Regions from separate parts of the Bradyrhizobium guangxiense genome, predicted to be linked through region 3. Evidence: riboswitches for the same ligand, from Rfam matches in the RefSeq annotation. Region 3 holds a riboswitch; each other region holds the start of a gene.
What was found. A riboswitch is a leader RNA that binds a small molecule or an ion and turns the genes downstream of it on or off. The one in region 3 is predicted to bind cobalamin.
Positions count from the first base shown of each region.

Region 1 (4,434 bases), 1.2 Mb from region 3:
GCGTCGTATCGAGGACGACCTCGCCGGTGCGCGACGAGACATAGACCTCCGTTCCCGCGGCGTCTCCGACCGCGATGCGGAACAAGGGCCGATGACGATCGAAGCCGTTCGGTACGCTCCATTGATCATGGTCGGAGCGCGCGATGAACGCGGCCCGGCCGGCGTCGAGACCACGGCGGCGGGCGTAATCCTGCGCGATCGCCAGCGCGACGTCGATCGATGCCAATCGTGCGTCCTGTCCATCGGAGGCGCGGACCGCGCGCACGCCCGATTCTCCCGACACGACGTAGGCCGGCCCGTCACTCCGCTGGATCAGCCGAACGCGCGTGGCATCCTTGATCGCGCCGGCAGCCACCGCGTCGTCGACCGCCATTCGGACCTGCCCACGATCCACCGGCGCAAGGCCGGCAAATCGCTCCGCTTCGGTGAGTGACGGGAACGGCACGAAGTGCATCACGATTCCCGTCGCAAACCACATCGCGAACAGCAGGCAGAACGCGATCCCGAGCCAGCGGTGCACCAGGACGATCGTGCGCATCATCCGCTCAGCCGCCCTACCATTTGAACGCGGCCGAGAGCTCGTAAGTCCTGGGCGCGCCGAGCAGGATCTGGTCGGGATAGAACGGATCGCCCCAGATCGCGTAGCGCTTGTCGGCGATGTTGCGCACGCGGAAGGTCAGGCGGGCCTGCTCGACCGCATTGAACACCGTCTTGGGGATGTCGACGAAGGCATAGACGTCAGCCACGGTGTAAGCCTTCATCGTGACCACATTGGCATCGGTGTTGTAGCGGTCGCCGACATGGCGGCCGGTGATGCCCAGCTCCACCGGCCAGGGCGTGAAGAAGCGGTAGGACGCGCCGGCATTGGCGACGACGCGCGGCACGTTGGGCGGCGTGTTGCCCGAGAACGAGCCGCCGGCGAAATTGTAGTCGGCATAGCGCGCATCGACATAGGCGATGTTGCCCCAGAGCCGCAGCGGCTCGATCGGCCGCACCGCCGCGGCAAGCTCGACGCCCTTCGATTCCTGCCGCCCGGCGATGTTGAGCGCCATGCCGTCGGCCGCGGCATAGACGTTCTTGCGCTCGATGTCGTAGGCCGAGAATGACCACTCCGCCCTGTTGTCCCAGAACAGATGCTTGACGCCGGTCTCGTAGGTGCGCGACGTCGTCAGGTCGAGCGGCTGGGTCGGCAGCAGCAGGAAGATGTTGTTGGCAGAGACGTCGGCGCCGGTCGCGTACTGGCTGAAGAAGGTCAGGCCCGGGACGGCCTCCCAGGTATAGCCGATGCGCCCGGTCACCGGCGCCCAGTCCTTCGAGAACGGGAAGCCCGCTTTCTCCAGGCCGTTCTTGTCGGTCGAATTGCGGTCGAGCCCGATATGCTCGACACGCACGCCGCCGACCAGTGCGAAGCTGCGCGTCAGCTTCAGCCGGTCCTCGAACGACAGCGCCTCGTTGTCGATCCGCGCGGTCTGTTGCTGCGTCGTGAGCAGGCCGTAGAAGCCACGATTGGGATCGACCAGCGAAACGGAATCGCCGGGGAAATTCGCGGCGCCCGGCCTGGCGAAATCGAGATAGCTTGACGACAGCGTCGTCACCAGCCGGTTGTCGAAACCTGCGATGTTCGCGTCCCAGATCAAGTCGGTGATGTTGCCGACGAGGCGCTGGCGGTGTGCGACGTAGAAGCGCTCCCGATCGACCAGGTTCGTCCCGGAGTTGAACGCCTCGACCTCGTTGTTGAACCAGCTGCGCTCGGCGCCGTAGCCATAGGCCTGGCTCTTCAACGTCAGGTCAGGCGCGAGTTTCAGCTCGAAGCCGCCGCGCAGCCACACCTCCTGTGCCACGTTGCGGTTGTCGAGGACGTTGTAATTGGTGTTGAAGGTGCGGTCGTCGATGGTGACGGCACCGAGATTGGTTCCGTTGTAGTTTGAGACGTAGTTGCCGGAGACGATGCCGCTCGTCGCGTGCGAACCGCTGAAGGCGACCGGCACCAGCGGCGCGCCCCAATAGGCCTTTCCGCGATCCTCGCGGTACTCGATCGCGCCCCAGATCTTGAGACGGTCGGAGATCCGGTAGTTCATCTGCCCGGAGACGTCGAACGTCCTGGTGTTGGTGTCGTCGACAAAGCCGTTGAGCGAGGAGCGGCTGATGTCGAAGCGGTAGTCGAGGCCTTGCACATTGGTGCTGCCGCCCGAGCCGTAATGCGTGCGGAACGAGTTCAGGGAGTCGTACGAAAAGTCCGCCTCATTGCGGATCGGACCGATGTGCGGCTGCCTGGTGACGAAGTTGATCGCACCGCCGGCGGCGCCCTCGCCCGAGATCAGCGAGGCCGGGCCTTTGAGGAATTCCACGGCCTCCAGATTGGCGGTGTCCATGATCCGCGAGGTCATGTTCTGCGGACCGATCTTGATGCCGTTGTAGAGCGTGTTGATCTGGCTGTTGGTGAAGCCTCGCATCGAGAAGCCCGCCGGCTCCCCGGGCGCGTCGCCGGAGGTGACGCCGACCGCGCCCTGTGCCACCTCGGACACGGTGCGATAGCCCTGCTCGCGCATGGCCTCGGCGGAGATCACCTCGACGGTCGCGGGCGTCTCGCGCACGGTCAGCCCAAGGCGTGAAGCGCTTTCGGCCACCGCATTGGTGTTGAGCGGCGTCTGCGCCGGCGCAGCCGGCACGACGGGTTTTGGCGCTGCGGCTGTAGCGCCCGGGCGGCGCGCGCTCTGCGCCTCGCGGGCAGTCGGCTTGGCCGGCTTGCGGGATTGTGGTGGCGACACTTCCACGGGCGGCAGCGGCTCGCGGGCCTGCTGCGCCCACGCGGAAGGCAGATCGAGAGCGACGAGGGATGTGAGCGTGGCGGACGCGAGCAGGACGCTGGGCGGTCGTACGATACGAATGGAAAACACAGTTCGGACCTCGGTATGACGTCAGTGGCACGTCACAGCGAACGAGGTCTCACCTGTTGGCCTTGCAGCCGTCCGATGAAGCCGAATGTCTGTACTCCCCGACCGACATCTTCGCGTGTGACCACGGCTGACGGCAGGTCTCCTGGCTCGCGGGGCATCACCGCTTCGTCGCCTTCCCGGGACCGAGGACCCAGTGGCTTGTGACGAAGGATTATCCGCTCACAGTTGCGGGGGCAGCCACGGCATTGGGGACAAATTCCCCGCACCGCATTCCCTTTTCATCCCCTCTCGGGGAAACCGTCGCGAGCATCTAGGATTACCATCACAACAGAGTCAATGTGGCAGTTGCGGCGTTAGGGCCACAGCGACCAACTTCCTTGGAGAGACGAGCATGGAAGGCGAGACCTTGCTCTGGCTGATACGGCATGCGCCGGTCGACGGCGTCAAAGGGACGATCCACGCCGCCGACGCGCCGGCCGATCTCGGTGATCGCGCGCAGCTGGACGCTCTGCGGCGGCATCTGCCCGCGAATGGCTCCAGCTATGCCAGCCCGTCGCGGCGGACGGTCGAGACCGCACGCGCGCTGGGGCTCGAACCGGAGCTCGTCGCTGAATTCCGCGAGCAGGATTTCGGCGACTGGACCGGCCATCGACACGACGCGCTCTCGGCCAGCGGCGGCGAGACTTACGCGCAGTTCTGGAATGATCCGGCCGGCGGACGGCCGCCGGGGGGCGAGAGCTTTGCGGACCAGGTTGCGCGCGTCCGGCCGGGTCTGGCGCGGATCGGAGCTGGCCCCGCCACGCTCGTCGTGCATTCCGGCACCATCCGCGCCGTGCTCTGCATCGCGCTGGATCTCACGCCGCAGGCCGCCTTGCGCTTCGTGATCGATCCGCTGTCGCTGACCCGGATCGATCGCCTCGCCAGCGGCTGGCGCATCGTTTCGGTCAATCAGCGGATCAGCTAAAGCATGATCCGGAAAAGTGCGAAGCGGTTTCCCGGAAAGATCATGCACAAACAACAACCTAAAGCGCGATGACGATTCATCTAAATCTCATCGCGCTTGAGGTCGATCCGGCACATTGGCCTCCGCAAAGGTCGCCATGCCGTTGTGAAGCGCGCAGGCAATGCGCACCAGCGGCAGCGCGATCGCCGCACCCGATCCCTCCCCGAGCCTGAGATCGAGGCTGATCAACGGCTGCACGTTCAGCGCGCGCAGCACCAGCCGATGCCCCTGCTCCGCCGATTGATGCGACGGCAGCAGGAACGGCCGGCACGACGGGTTGAGCCGCACGGCCGCAAGCGCGGCCACCGATACGATGAAGCCGTCGATCAGCACGGGAATGCGGCGCTGCGCGGCCGCAATGATCGCACCCGAGATCGCCGCGATCTCGAAGCCGCCGACGGCGCACAGGATCTTTTCCGACGAGGCGCCCGCGACACCATGATGGGCGATCGCCGCATCGATCACCCGCGCCTTGTGCGCACGGCCGGCCGCATCGACCCCGGTGCCGCTGCCTGCAATCTCCTCGGCGCTCAC
Region 1 covers NZ_CP022219.1:2,256,451-2,260,884, reverse strand. Annotated here, with positions in the region: gene X268_RS10545 (PepSY domain-containing protein) at 1-541, opposite strand, end outside; gene X268_RS39335 (TonB-dependent receptor) at 555-2,897, opposite strand; cobalamin riboswitch at 3,013-3,214, opposite strand; gene X268_RS10530 (histidine phosphatase family protein) at 3,289-3,861, shown strand; gene cobT (nicotinate-nucleotide--dimethylbenzimidazole phosphoribosyltransferase) at 3,949-4,434, opposite strand, start outside.
Region 1: linked by a shared signal. The riboswitch ahead of X268_RS39335 (TonB-dependent receptor) and the one ahead of X268_RS16355 (TonB-dependent receptor) in region 3 are both predicted to bind cobalamin.

Region 2 (4,434 bases), 1.2 Mb from region 3:
GAGCCCAGCTCGCGCGCCAGCACCGAGATCGCCGCGCCCCCGGCAGCGAAATTCGCCATCATCGCGATGGTCACGCCTTGCGGATACGCCGAGACGCCCTGCGCGACGATGCCGTGATCGCCGGCGAAGACGATGATCGGCACGCGTGCCGCGCGCGGCTGCTCGGTCGCCTGCAGGCCTGCGAGCTCGATCGCGAGCTGCTCCAGCCGTCCGAGCGCGCCGGTCGGCTTTGTCAGCTGCGCCTGTCGCGCAATCGCAGCCTCGCGATGGAGCGCGGAGATCTCGGGGCAATTCTGGGTGACCCATTCGGGGAGCATGCTGCCTCGCTTAACGCATACGCTTGAGGATATAGCTGTCCATGATCCAGCCATGCCGCGCGCGCGCTTCCTGGCGCGCCGCGACGATGCGCGGGCCGATCTCGGCCAGCACGCCGGACATGATGATCTGATCGGGCATGCCGAGATAGGCGCCCCAATGGATTTGAAGCCCGGCCGGATCGAGCGATTGAAACGCCGCGCCGCCGTCGAGCATCACCACCACAGTGTCGACGCCCAGCGGCCAGCCACCTTCGCGCAAGCGCCGTCCCGTCGTGACCAGAAACGGCTCGCCGATGTCGTTGAGCGGCAGCGCATGCGCCGCGCACAGCGCCTGGATCGAGGTGATGCCGGGCACGACCTCGATATCAGGCAAGGGATCCAATCTTCGCGCGATGCGCAGCGAGGAATCATAGAGCGAAGGATCGCCCCAGATCAGCAGCGCAACCCTGCCTTCGCTCCCGAGATGATTTGCAATCGCTTGCTGCCAGGTCGCGGCAACCGCATCGTGCCAATCGTCGACGCCCTTGCGGTAGTCTGCTTCACCGGCCTCCCGCACCGGAAGATCGAACTCGGCGACAACGGTCCTGTCGTTGGTCAGCACATCCGCGCAAATCGTCCGCCTGAGATCGGCGAGATCGGACTTCGCCGTTCCCTTGCGCGGGATCAGGATGAGATCGGCGGCATTGATGGCCTGAACGGCGGCGCACGTGAGCTGGCCAGGATCGCCGCAACCGATGCCGATCAGGGAAAGCGTGAGCATCGCGCGCGTGGGGCGGCCATGACGGCCGCCCCTTGTCTCTTCAGGCCGCGTTATGCAGGCGCGGGGTGACGAAGCCCGGCGCGGTGACGCCGCGCAGCGACTTGGCCAGCGCCAGCACGGCGAGATCGGCGAGCGGCTCGATCACGATGACCAGCGCGTAGGACGCCGCGAACGTCGCGATGTTGGCGAGGTTGGTCATGGCAAAGCCGGAGCCATAGAGCGCCCAGAACGCCACCCAGCCGATCACGCCGGCCTGATAGGTCGTCGACAGCGCCAGCGCCTGGCGATACCTGAGGTCGACATAGGCGGTGTTGCGCGAGATGATCCGCGAGGCGATCGCCTGGATCGCGAACAGCGGCACCAGCAGAGTCGTGACGTTCATGCCGTATTGCGGCAGGTCGGCCGGCTCGAACAACACGCCCTGAAGCAGCAGGCCGAACGCGAGGCCGAAGGCCGCGGGCGCCGCGCCGAACAGCAGGAACAAGGTCGAGCCGAGAATGAAGTGCACCTCGGACACCCCGACCGGGAAGTGCGGCAGGATCTCGAAGAAGGTGAAGACGACAGCGGTGGTGGCGAGCGTCCGCGCCGCGAACGAGCCGATGCCCTGCTCGCGCACGGTCTCGGCCGCGAGCTTCAAGGCAACGCCGCCTGCGGCGATGCCGGTTGCGTAACTCAACACGAGCTTGGCGCCCGTCACGATGCCGGGTTCGATATGCATGGCTCAGATCCTTCCTGCCGTCACACCCGACGGCCTTGGCCTCAAAACGTGCAGGGCCGGTCTCCTGGCTGGCGGCTCACTTGCGGTTCTCCGGCCTTCCCGGGCCTTGCGGCCCAGTGGCTGATCGGAGTCCCTCACCGCTTACAGTCGCGGGGGCGGCTGGGGGTTTGGGCGCCGCAACTGGGTCCGCCCACCCCCATTCCCGATTATGCTCCGGCGCTTTGCGCCACGTTGAGCACCATGCCGCTCCTGTGTGCCCCTTTCGCCGCGCCTGCGTCAAGGGGCGAGGCGCGGCCGGGGCGATCATGACGGATAATCCCCTGCCAGCGCGCCAAACAGGATCACGGCGGCGGTCGAAGCGGCGCCGCCACGGGCAAGCTGCTCGGCAAGCTCGGCAATGGTGGTGCGGACCAGCCGCTCGTCAGGTCGGCCGAGGGATTCGGCGAACAGCGCCGGGGTGGTTGGCGCGAGGCCGTGGGCAATCAATTTTGCGGCAAGCGCCGGGAAAGTGCGCCGGCCCATATAGACCACGGTGGTCGCTTCAGGGTCGGCCAGCGCCGCCCAGTTCAGATTTGGCGGCAGCTCGCCGGTGACGTCGGCCCCGGTCACGAACTGCACCCGGCGCGAGGTGTGACGCCGGGTCAGGGGAATGCCGGCCCGGGCCGCCGCCACGCAAGCCGAGGTGACGCCGGGAATGATCTCATAGCCGATGCCGGCCTCGCGCAGCGCTTCCAGCTCTTCCTCGAGCCGACCGAAAATGCCGGCATCGCCCGACTTGAGCCGCACCACGCGCGCGCCGGTTGCGGCATAGTCGACCAGGAGGCGGTTGACGTGATGCTGCTTGGTCGAAGGCCGCCCTGCCCGCTTTCCCACGGCGACCAGATTGGCATCCCGCCGGGCGAGATCGAGGATCGCGCCCGAGGCGAGATCGTCATAGAGCACGACGTCGGCCTCGCGCAGCCGCGCGGCGCCCTTGAGCGTGAGCAGCTCGGGATCGCCGGGCCCGGCGGAGATGAAGGACACGAATCCGCTCACCGATCCTCCGCGATCAGATGAAAGAACGTGCCGGTGGCACGGCCGCGGCGGGAGCCGGTCTCGGCGATGACTGCGCCCGTTGCATCATGCACCACCGCGAGCGGCGCATCAGGCTGGGCAAGAATGGTCGAATAGTGGAACTCATGGCCGCGCAGGCGCGCACCGGAGCGGTGTCCCGGCATCGGCGCGGCGAGCGTCGCGAGACGATAACCCAGATGCATGCGGCGTTTGGCAAAGCTCGTCTCGAGACCAAGCAGGCCTGTCATCTCATGGCGGACACCGTCCGCATCGGTCAACGCAGTTCCCAGCACCATATAGCCTCCGCATTCGCCGTGCACCGGCCGCGTTTCGGCGAAGCTGCGCAAGCCGCTGCGAAAACGGAGATTGGACGCGATCCTGCCGGCATGAAGCTCCGGATAGCCGCCGGGCAGCCAGCAGACATCAGCGCTGGCCTCAGGCGTTTCATCGGCCAGCGGCGAGAACGGCAAGATCTCGGCGCCCGCCGCGCGCCAGGCTTCCAGCATATGCGGATAGACGAAGGAGAAGGCGGCATCGCGCGCGAGCGCGATGCGCTGGCCGGGCGGCGCCACGTTCAAGCGGCTCGCCGCCGGCTGCGGCGACCAGCCGGCCGCGGAGCGCAGCACCGCGTCCAGATCGACATGCGCGGCAACGAAGCGCGCGGCTTCCTCGATCAGCTTGCCGATCTCCGCCTGCTCCTCGGCCTGCACCAGGCCGAGATGCCGCGTCGGCAGGCTGATCTCGGCATGACGCGGCAGCGCGCCGAACACGGCAATGCCGGCATCGTCGAGCGCACGCCGCACCAGGTCCTCGTGGCGCGGGCTGGCGACGCGGTTGAGCACGACACCCGAAAGACGCACGCCGGCGCGGTAGTCGCGAAGGCCCGCGGCGACTGCGGCTGCCGTCTGCGCCTGCCCCGAGGGATCGATCACCAGCAGCACCGGCCAGCCCAGCATCTCCGCGATGTCGGCAGTCGCGCCGGTGCCGGAGACGCCGCGCGCGGCGACGCCATCGAACAGGCCCATCGATCCCTCGGCGAGCACGACATCGGCGTCCGCACCGCGGCTGACGAGATGCGCGATGGCAGCACGATCCATCGCCCAGCTGTCGACGTTGACGGAGGCGCGTCCCGTGGCGGCGGCATGAAAGGCAGGATCGATATAGTCGGGCCCGCTCTTGAAGCACTGCACCTCCAAGCCGCGATTGCGCCAGGCACGCGCGAGCGCCAGGATCAGCGTGGTCTTGCCGACACCGGAGGCAGGCGCGGAGATGACGAGCCCTGCCGGCATCACGACGCCTCCGGAAAGCGCGGCTCGGAGCCAACCGGCCGATAGCGGCGGGCGTAGTCGGCAGCATAGAGGCGGCTCTCGTCGAAATCCGCGGCGCCAAGCGTCTTGCCGACCAGGATCAGCGCCGTGCGCTCCATCTCGGTGCCGATGGCGGCATCGAGCGTTGCCAGCGTCGCACGCACGATGCGCTGCTCCGGCCAGCTGGCGCGCCAGACGATGGCGACAGGGCAATCCGCGCCGTAATGCGGCGTGAGCTCGCCGACCACCTGGTCGAGCAGATGGATCGAGAGGTGGATC
Region 2 covers NZ_CP022219.1:2,251,761-2,256,194, reverse strand. Annotated here, with positions in the region: gene cobT (nicotinate-nucleotide--dimethylbenzimidazole phosphoribosyltransferase) at 1-317, opposite strand, end outside; gene cobF (precorrin-6A synthase (deacetylating)) at 328-1,077, opposite strand; gene X268_RS10515 (energy-coupling factor ABC transporter permease) at 1,118-1,795, opposite strand; cobalamin riboswitch at 1,833-2,053, opposite strand; gene cobA (uroporphyrinogen-III C-methyltransferase) at 2,099-2,830, opposite strand; gene X268_RS10505 (cobyrinic acid a,c-diamide synthase CobB) at 2,827-4,137, opposite strand; gene cobM (precorrin-4 C(11)-methyltransferase) at 4,137-4,434, opposite strand, start outside.
Region 2: linked by a shared signal. The riboswitch ahead of X268_RS10515 (energy-coupling factor ABC transporter permease) and the one ahead of X268_RS16355 (TonB-dependent receptor) in region 3 are both predicted to bind cobalamin.

Region 3 (4,434 bases):
ATGCATGCAAGTGAGTCGGCCTTCAGCCGCACCGCCGTGTCCCGGGCGCGCAGCAGCGCTGCTGCGCAGAGCCGCCCTCGGAAGCGACCGTCCGATGCCCATGGATGGGCTCCCGGTTCTGCAGCTGAGCGTCATCCGTGACGGTGCAGAATGCGGCGCGAGCGGTCCCGGAGGGCGCTTCGCTTCATCCGGGCTACGGCTTCAATCGCACGGCTCAGGCTGACATCGCTCCTTTGCGCCTGGCCGGACCGACCAGACGGACGATCTCGCAGATGGCGAGGAGGCCGGCGAGCCAGACGGCGCAGGTCAGTCCGATGCGCGTCACGATGGCGGCGGTGAAGGCCCCCTCGCCGCCGAGCAGCGGCGTCGCGGCGAGCAGCGCGAGCTCGTAGGTCCCATAGGCGGCGACGAGCGCGACCGCGAGCACCAACCGCATGCGGCCCTGCGGCAGGAGGCCAACCACCATCGACGAGGCCACGGTCGATAGCAGCGCGGCTGCGCCGATGACAAAGCCCCAGGCGATGCTGTTGGCGTCAACGGGATAGTGCAGCACGCCGAAACCGATGCTCTGGTTCACGAGCCAGGCGCCGGCGACGACGAGCAGCGCCGGCCGCAGCGGCAGCATCGCCGCGGCAACGACGGCGAAGGCCGCGAACGGCGTTGCGCAGGCGAATGCGAAGCTTGCGAGCGCACATGACGCCGTCAGCAGCGCAAAGCAGAACGTCGGTGCAAGGCGCGGCGCGACCGGGTGAAGCCGAAAACGGCCGCTGTGAGACGGCTGGATGCTGCGAGCCATGATGCCAGGAGACACGGGTGAATTCCTTCTCTTTCGGATGCCAGTCCATTTGAGGTCAGAAGGTTGCGCCGGCCTTGAGCAGATAGCTGCGACCGGGCAGCGGATAGGCGCTGAAGCGGCCGTCGGTGAAGGTGCTCGCGACGGCGTAGTCGTAGTAGAGCGCATTCAGCACATTATTGACGCTGAGCGACCAGAAGTAGCGCTCAACCTGGCCGCCGAGCCTGAGGTCGATCGTGCCATTGGCAGGGATCGGCTTCTGGGGGTTCGCCTGATCGTTGTCCATGCGCCGCTCGCTCCAGAAGCGCGCAGTGGCATCGAGCACCAAATAGTTCTGCCAGATATTCCAGGTGACGCCGGCACTCGCCGTGTAGCGCGACACCAGCGGCACGTCGTTGCCCGCCCAAATGCCTTCGCGGAAAGCCGCGCGGGTGTAGGCCATGCCGGAGCGCAGCAGCAGAGCATCATTGACACGATAGGACAGACTTGTCTCCGAGCCGTAGCGCCGGGTCGGATCAAGATTGGTGTTGTAGAACAGGACCGGGCTGAAATGGACCTCGTTGGTGAGGTCCATCAAATAGAGGCTGCTCTGCAGCTGCAGCCCGCCGCCTTCGATGCGCAGGCCGCCCTCGATATCCCAAGAGGTCTGGGTCTTGAGCTGGAACGTTTGCGGGATCGCGGCGAAGGTCAAGGGATCGAAGGGCGGCCCCGAGGACAGGCGCTCGTCCACGTCAGGCGTGCGGAAAGCGCGCGCGGCGCGGCCGAACAGCGCGACCGTGTCATTGAGGCGATGCTCGGCCCCGAGATGCAGCGCATATTGGGTCTCATTGCTCGTCAGCGGCAGCGCGCCAATGTCGGCGTTGAATGGCGCGGCCGGGTCGAAATTGTCGCGTGCCGCAAGACTGACGGTCTGCACCCGCGCGCCATAGGAGATTTCGGTCGCCGGCGCCACGCCCAATGTGTGCTGGAAATAGCCCGCGACCGTCTGCTGCCTGAGGTCGTAATTGTGCCAAGCGGCAAGGCCCTGCCCGGCGCCGCGGTTCTGCCGAAAGCTCGCATCGTAATAATCGATGCCGGTGAGGAGCTGCGATGGCATGCCGAGCAGCAGGCTCTTCACGCTGAGCCGCGGCGTGATCGACCAATTCGTCAGATTGGAATCGACATGAGTCGACGTGAAGAAGGCCGGAACCGGCGTCGGGCTGGAGAAGAATGCACTCTGCTGCTTCTTGTCGCGCACGCCGCCGTCGACGATGAGATCGACGCCGTTGACTAGGGTCTTGGTGAAGCCCGCTGTCACGCCAAAGCCTTGCTGGTTGGCGTAGTTGAACGGCGTGCTGGTTCCTCGCCGGTTGGCGGTGAGTTGGTCGAGGCCGATGGAGGGATCGACAGTGCGGCCGCCCGGCAGTCGCAGCTCCTGATTGTCACCGGTGATGGTGAGAAACGCGGTCAGGCCGGGCGCGGTGTAATTGAGATTGCCGACACCATTCTGCTGGGAGTAGCGATTGTTGTCGCGATAGCCATCGGTCCTGACGGCATTGCCATAGAACGAGGTCGACCACGGACCGGAATTGAGCGAGGTCGAGATGTTGCCGAGCCCGGTGTTGAATGAGCCGAAACCGGCCTCGATCCGTGCGGACATGGGCGGCCCTCCGACGCCGGTCTTCATGACGATGTTGATCACGCCGCCGACCGCGTTGTCGCCGTAGAGCACCGCGCCGGAGTTGCCACGCGTGATCTCGATACGCTCGATGGAGTTGAGCGGGATGGTGGAGAGGTCCACCTGCGCCATGTCGACGTCGTTCAGCCGCCGGCCATTGACCAGCACCAGCGTGTTGGCGGTGGCAAAGGCGCCGAAGCCACGCAGGTCCACGCTGGTCTTGGCGCCGATCTGGCCGCCATAGAACGTCGTGATCTGGGCTCCCGGGGTCTGCGCGGCGATGATCTCGGCCAGCGTCTGCGATGGCGAATGCGCGATATCGGCGGCCGTGATGACGGTGGTGGCGGCTCCGACGATACCGCCGTTGCTGGCGACGGCCTCGGCGCCGGATGAGCGGGCGCCATTTCCTGCCGGCGCGGCACTCGCGGTTCCCCGGTATCTAGTCGTCTCGCCGTCACCTGTCGCCCTGGCCCGCGTGCGGTTCTGATCGTCGGGCTTGCTCACCTCGATCGGCGGTAACTGCTCGGCAAGGGCGTGCTGGGCGAAGGCGGAGGATAGACCGAGCGAATGGAGGGAAACGGACGCGAACAGGCCGGCGCTGAGGCGCCAGGCGGCAGGGACGAGACGGGACACAATTGTAACCTCGGTATGACGTCAGTGGCACGTCACCGCGAACGAGGCTTCACGGCAGAGCAATCGATTTGCTCCGGTGCAGCTAATGCCTGTACTCCCCGACCGACATCTTCGCGTGTGACCACGGCTGACGGCAGGTCTCCTGGCTCGCGGGGCATGACCTTACGTCGCCTTCCCAGGACCGAGATTCCCAGTGGCACAGGACGAAAGATTCACCGCTTACAGTTGCGGGGGCAGCCGTGGCGTTGAGATCAATCCCGGCGTTGGGACAATCCCGCACCACATTCCCTTTTGATCTCCGTGAGGAGAACCGTCGCCGATCATTTATGTGTCGTTGCGCCGGAGAGTCAATCGACCGGTTATGCCAAGGAACAGCTCTGGCCGACCGGGAGCCCGCCAAGAGGTGGCGAGGCCAGGTTCCGTGCGGAAAAGACGAAACGAGCCGCCGCTCAGGTCCGCCCTCGCAAACGCTGGGCCTGGGCCCAGGCGACGGCGACATCGCGCGGGGGAATATCGACGCGCTTGATCGGGGTCAATTCGCCGGAGGCCGAGACGATCGCGGTTTCCTCGCGGCGGCAGCGCGTGCAGACGAAGCGGACCTCGTGCGGGGACGCCGACCAGCTCGACCGCTTCACATTGGCCGCCATTGGCCAGGCATCGCAATGCGAGCACGACACCAGAAATCGACCGGGATCCAGCACACCCATTTCCATCGGACTCCGCGTCCTGCCCGCTCCTCCAATGATTAACCCAAGTGAATCGTTCCGGTGCCCAAGCACCACCAGTTGCGCGGTTGCGCCCCGTGCAAGACAGCAGGCGGTGCGCTCAGCGCGCGCCCTTGAGGGTGCAGGAGGTCGTGCAGGTGACCGTGGTGCCGCGATCACAGGATTTGCAGGCACTGACGCACTGGTTCAGGTCGCGGGGATTGTAGCTGTAGTTCCGCATCGGGCAGGCCGGCGTCGTCGAGCCGGTGATGTCCTGCTCCTGATCGCAGGCCGCCGTCATGAGCGCGAATATGATCACTGCAACGAGGCGCATGGGACTGCCCTGTCAGGCACGGCAAAATGACGCTCACGGGACGCGCTGCATCGCAGCGAACCCCGGCCTTCCCACCACGAGCGCCGATCAGCGACGCTCGCGTAGCCTCAAGGATGCGCTCCAAACATTAAGAACGGATTGATTGCCGCCGGCCTCAGGCCGCGGCCTTGGTCGCGATCGCCTGCCGCATGTCCACCGCCAGCTGACGGTACTGCTCCGACAGCTTCAGATAGAACTCGCGCTTGGTGCTGTCGGTGGCGAGCTTGGCGATCAGCTCGCATTCGGCGGTGAGCGTCTCGAACCGTTCCAGCCT
Region 3 covers NZ_CP022219.1:3,448,148-3,452,581, forward strand. Annotated here, with positions in the region: gene X268_RS16350 (hypothetical protein) at 215-796, opposite strand; gene X268_RS16355 (TonB-dependent receptor) at 852-3,083, opposite strand; cobalamin riboswitch at 3,199-3,413, opposite strand; gene X268_RS16360 (hypothetical protein) at 3,533-3,790, opposite strand; gene X268_RS16365 (hypothetical protein) at 3,909-4,121, opposite strand; gene X268_RS39485 (hypothetical protein) at 4,276-4,434, opposite strand, start outside.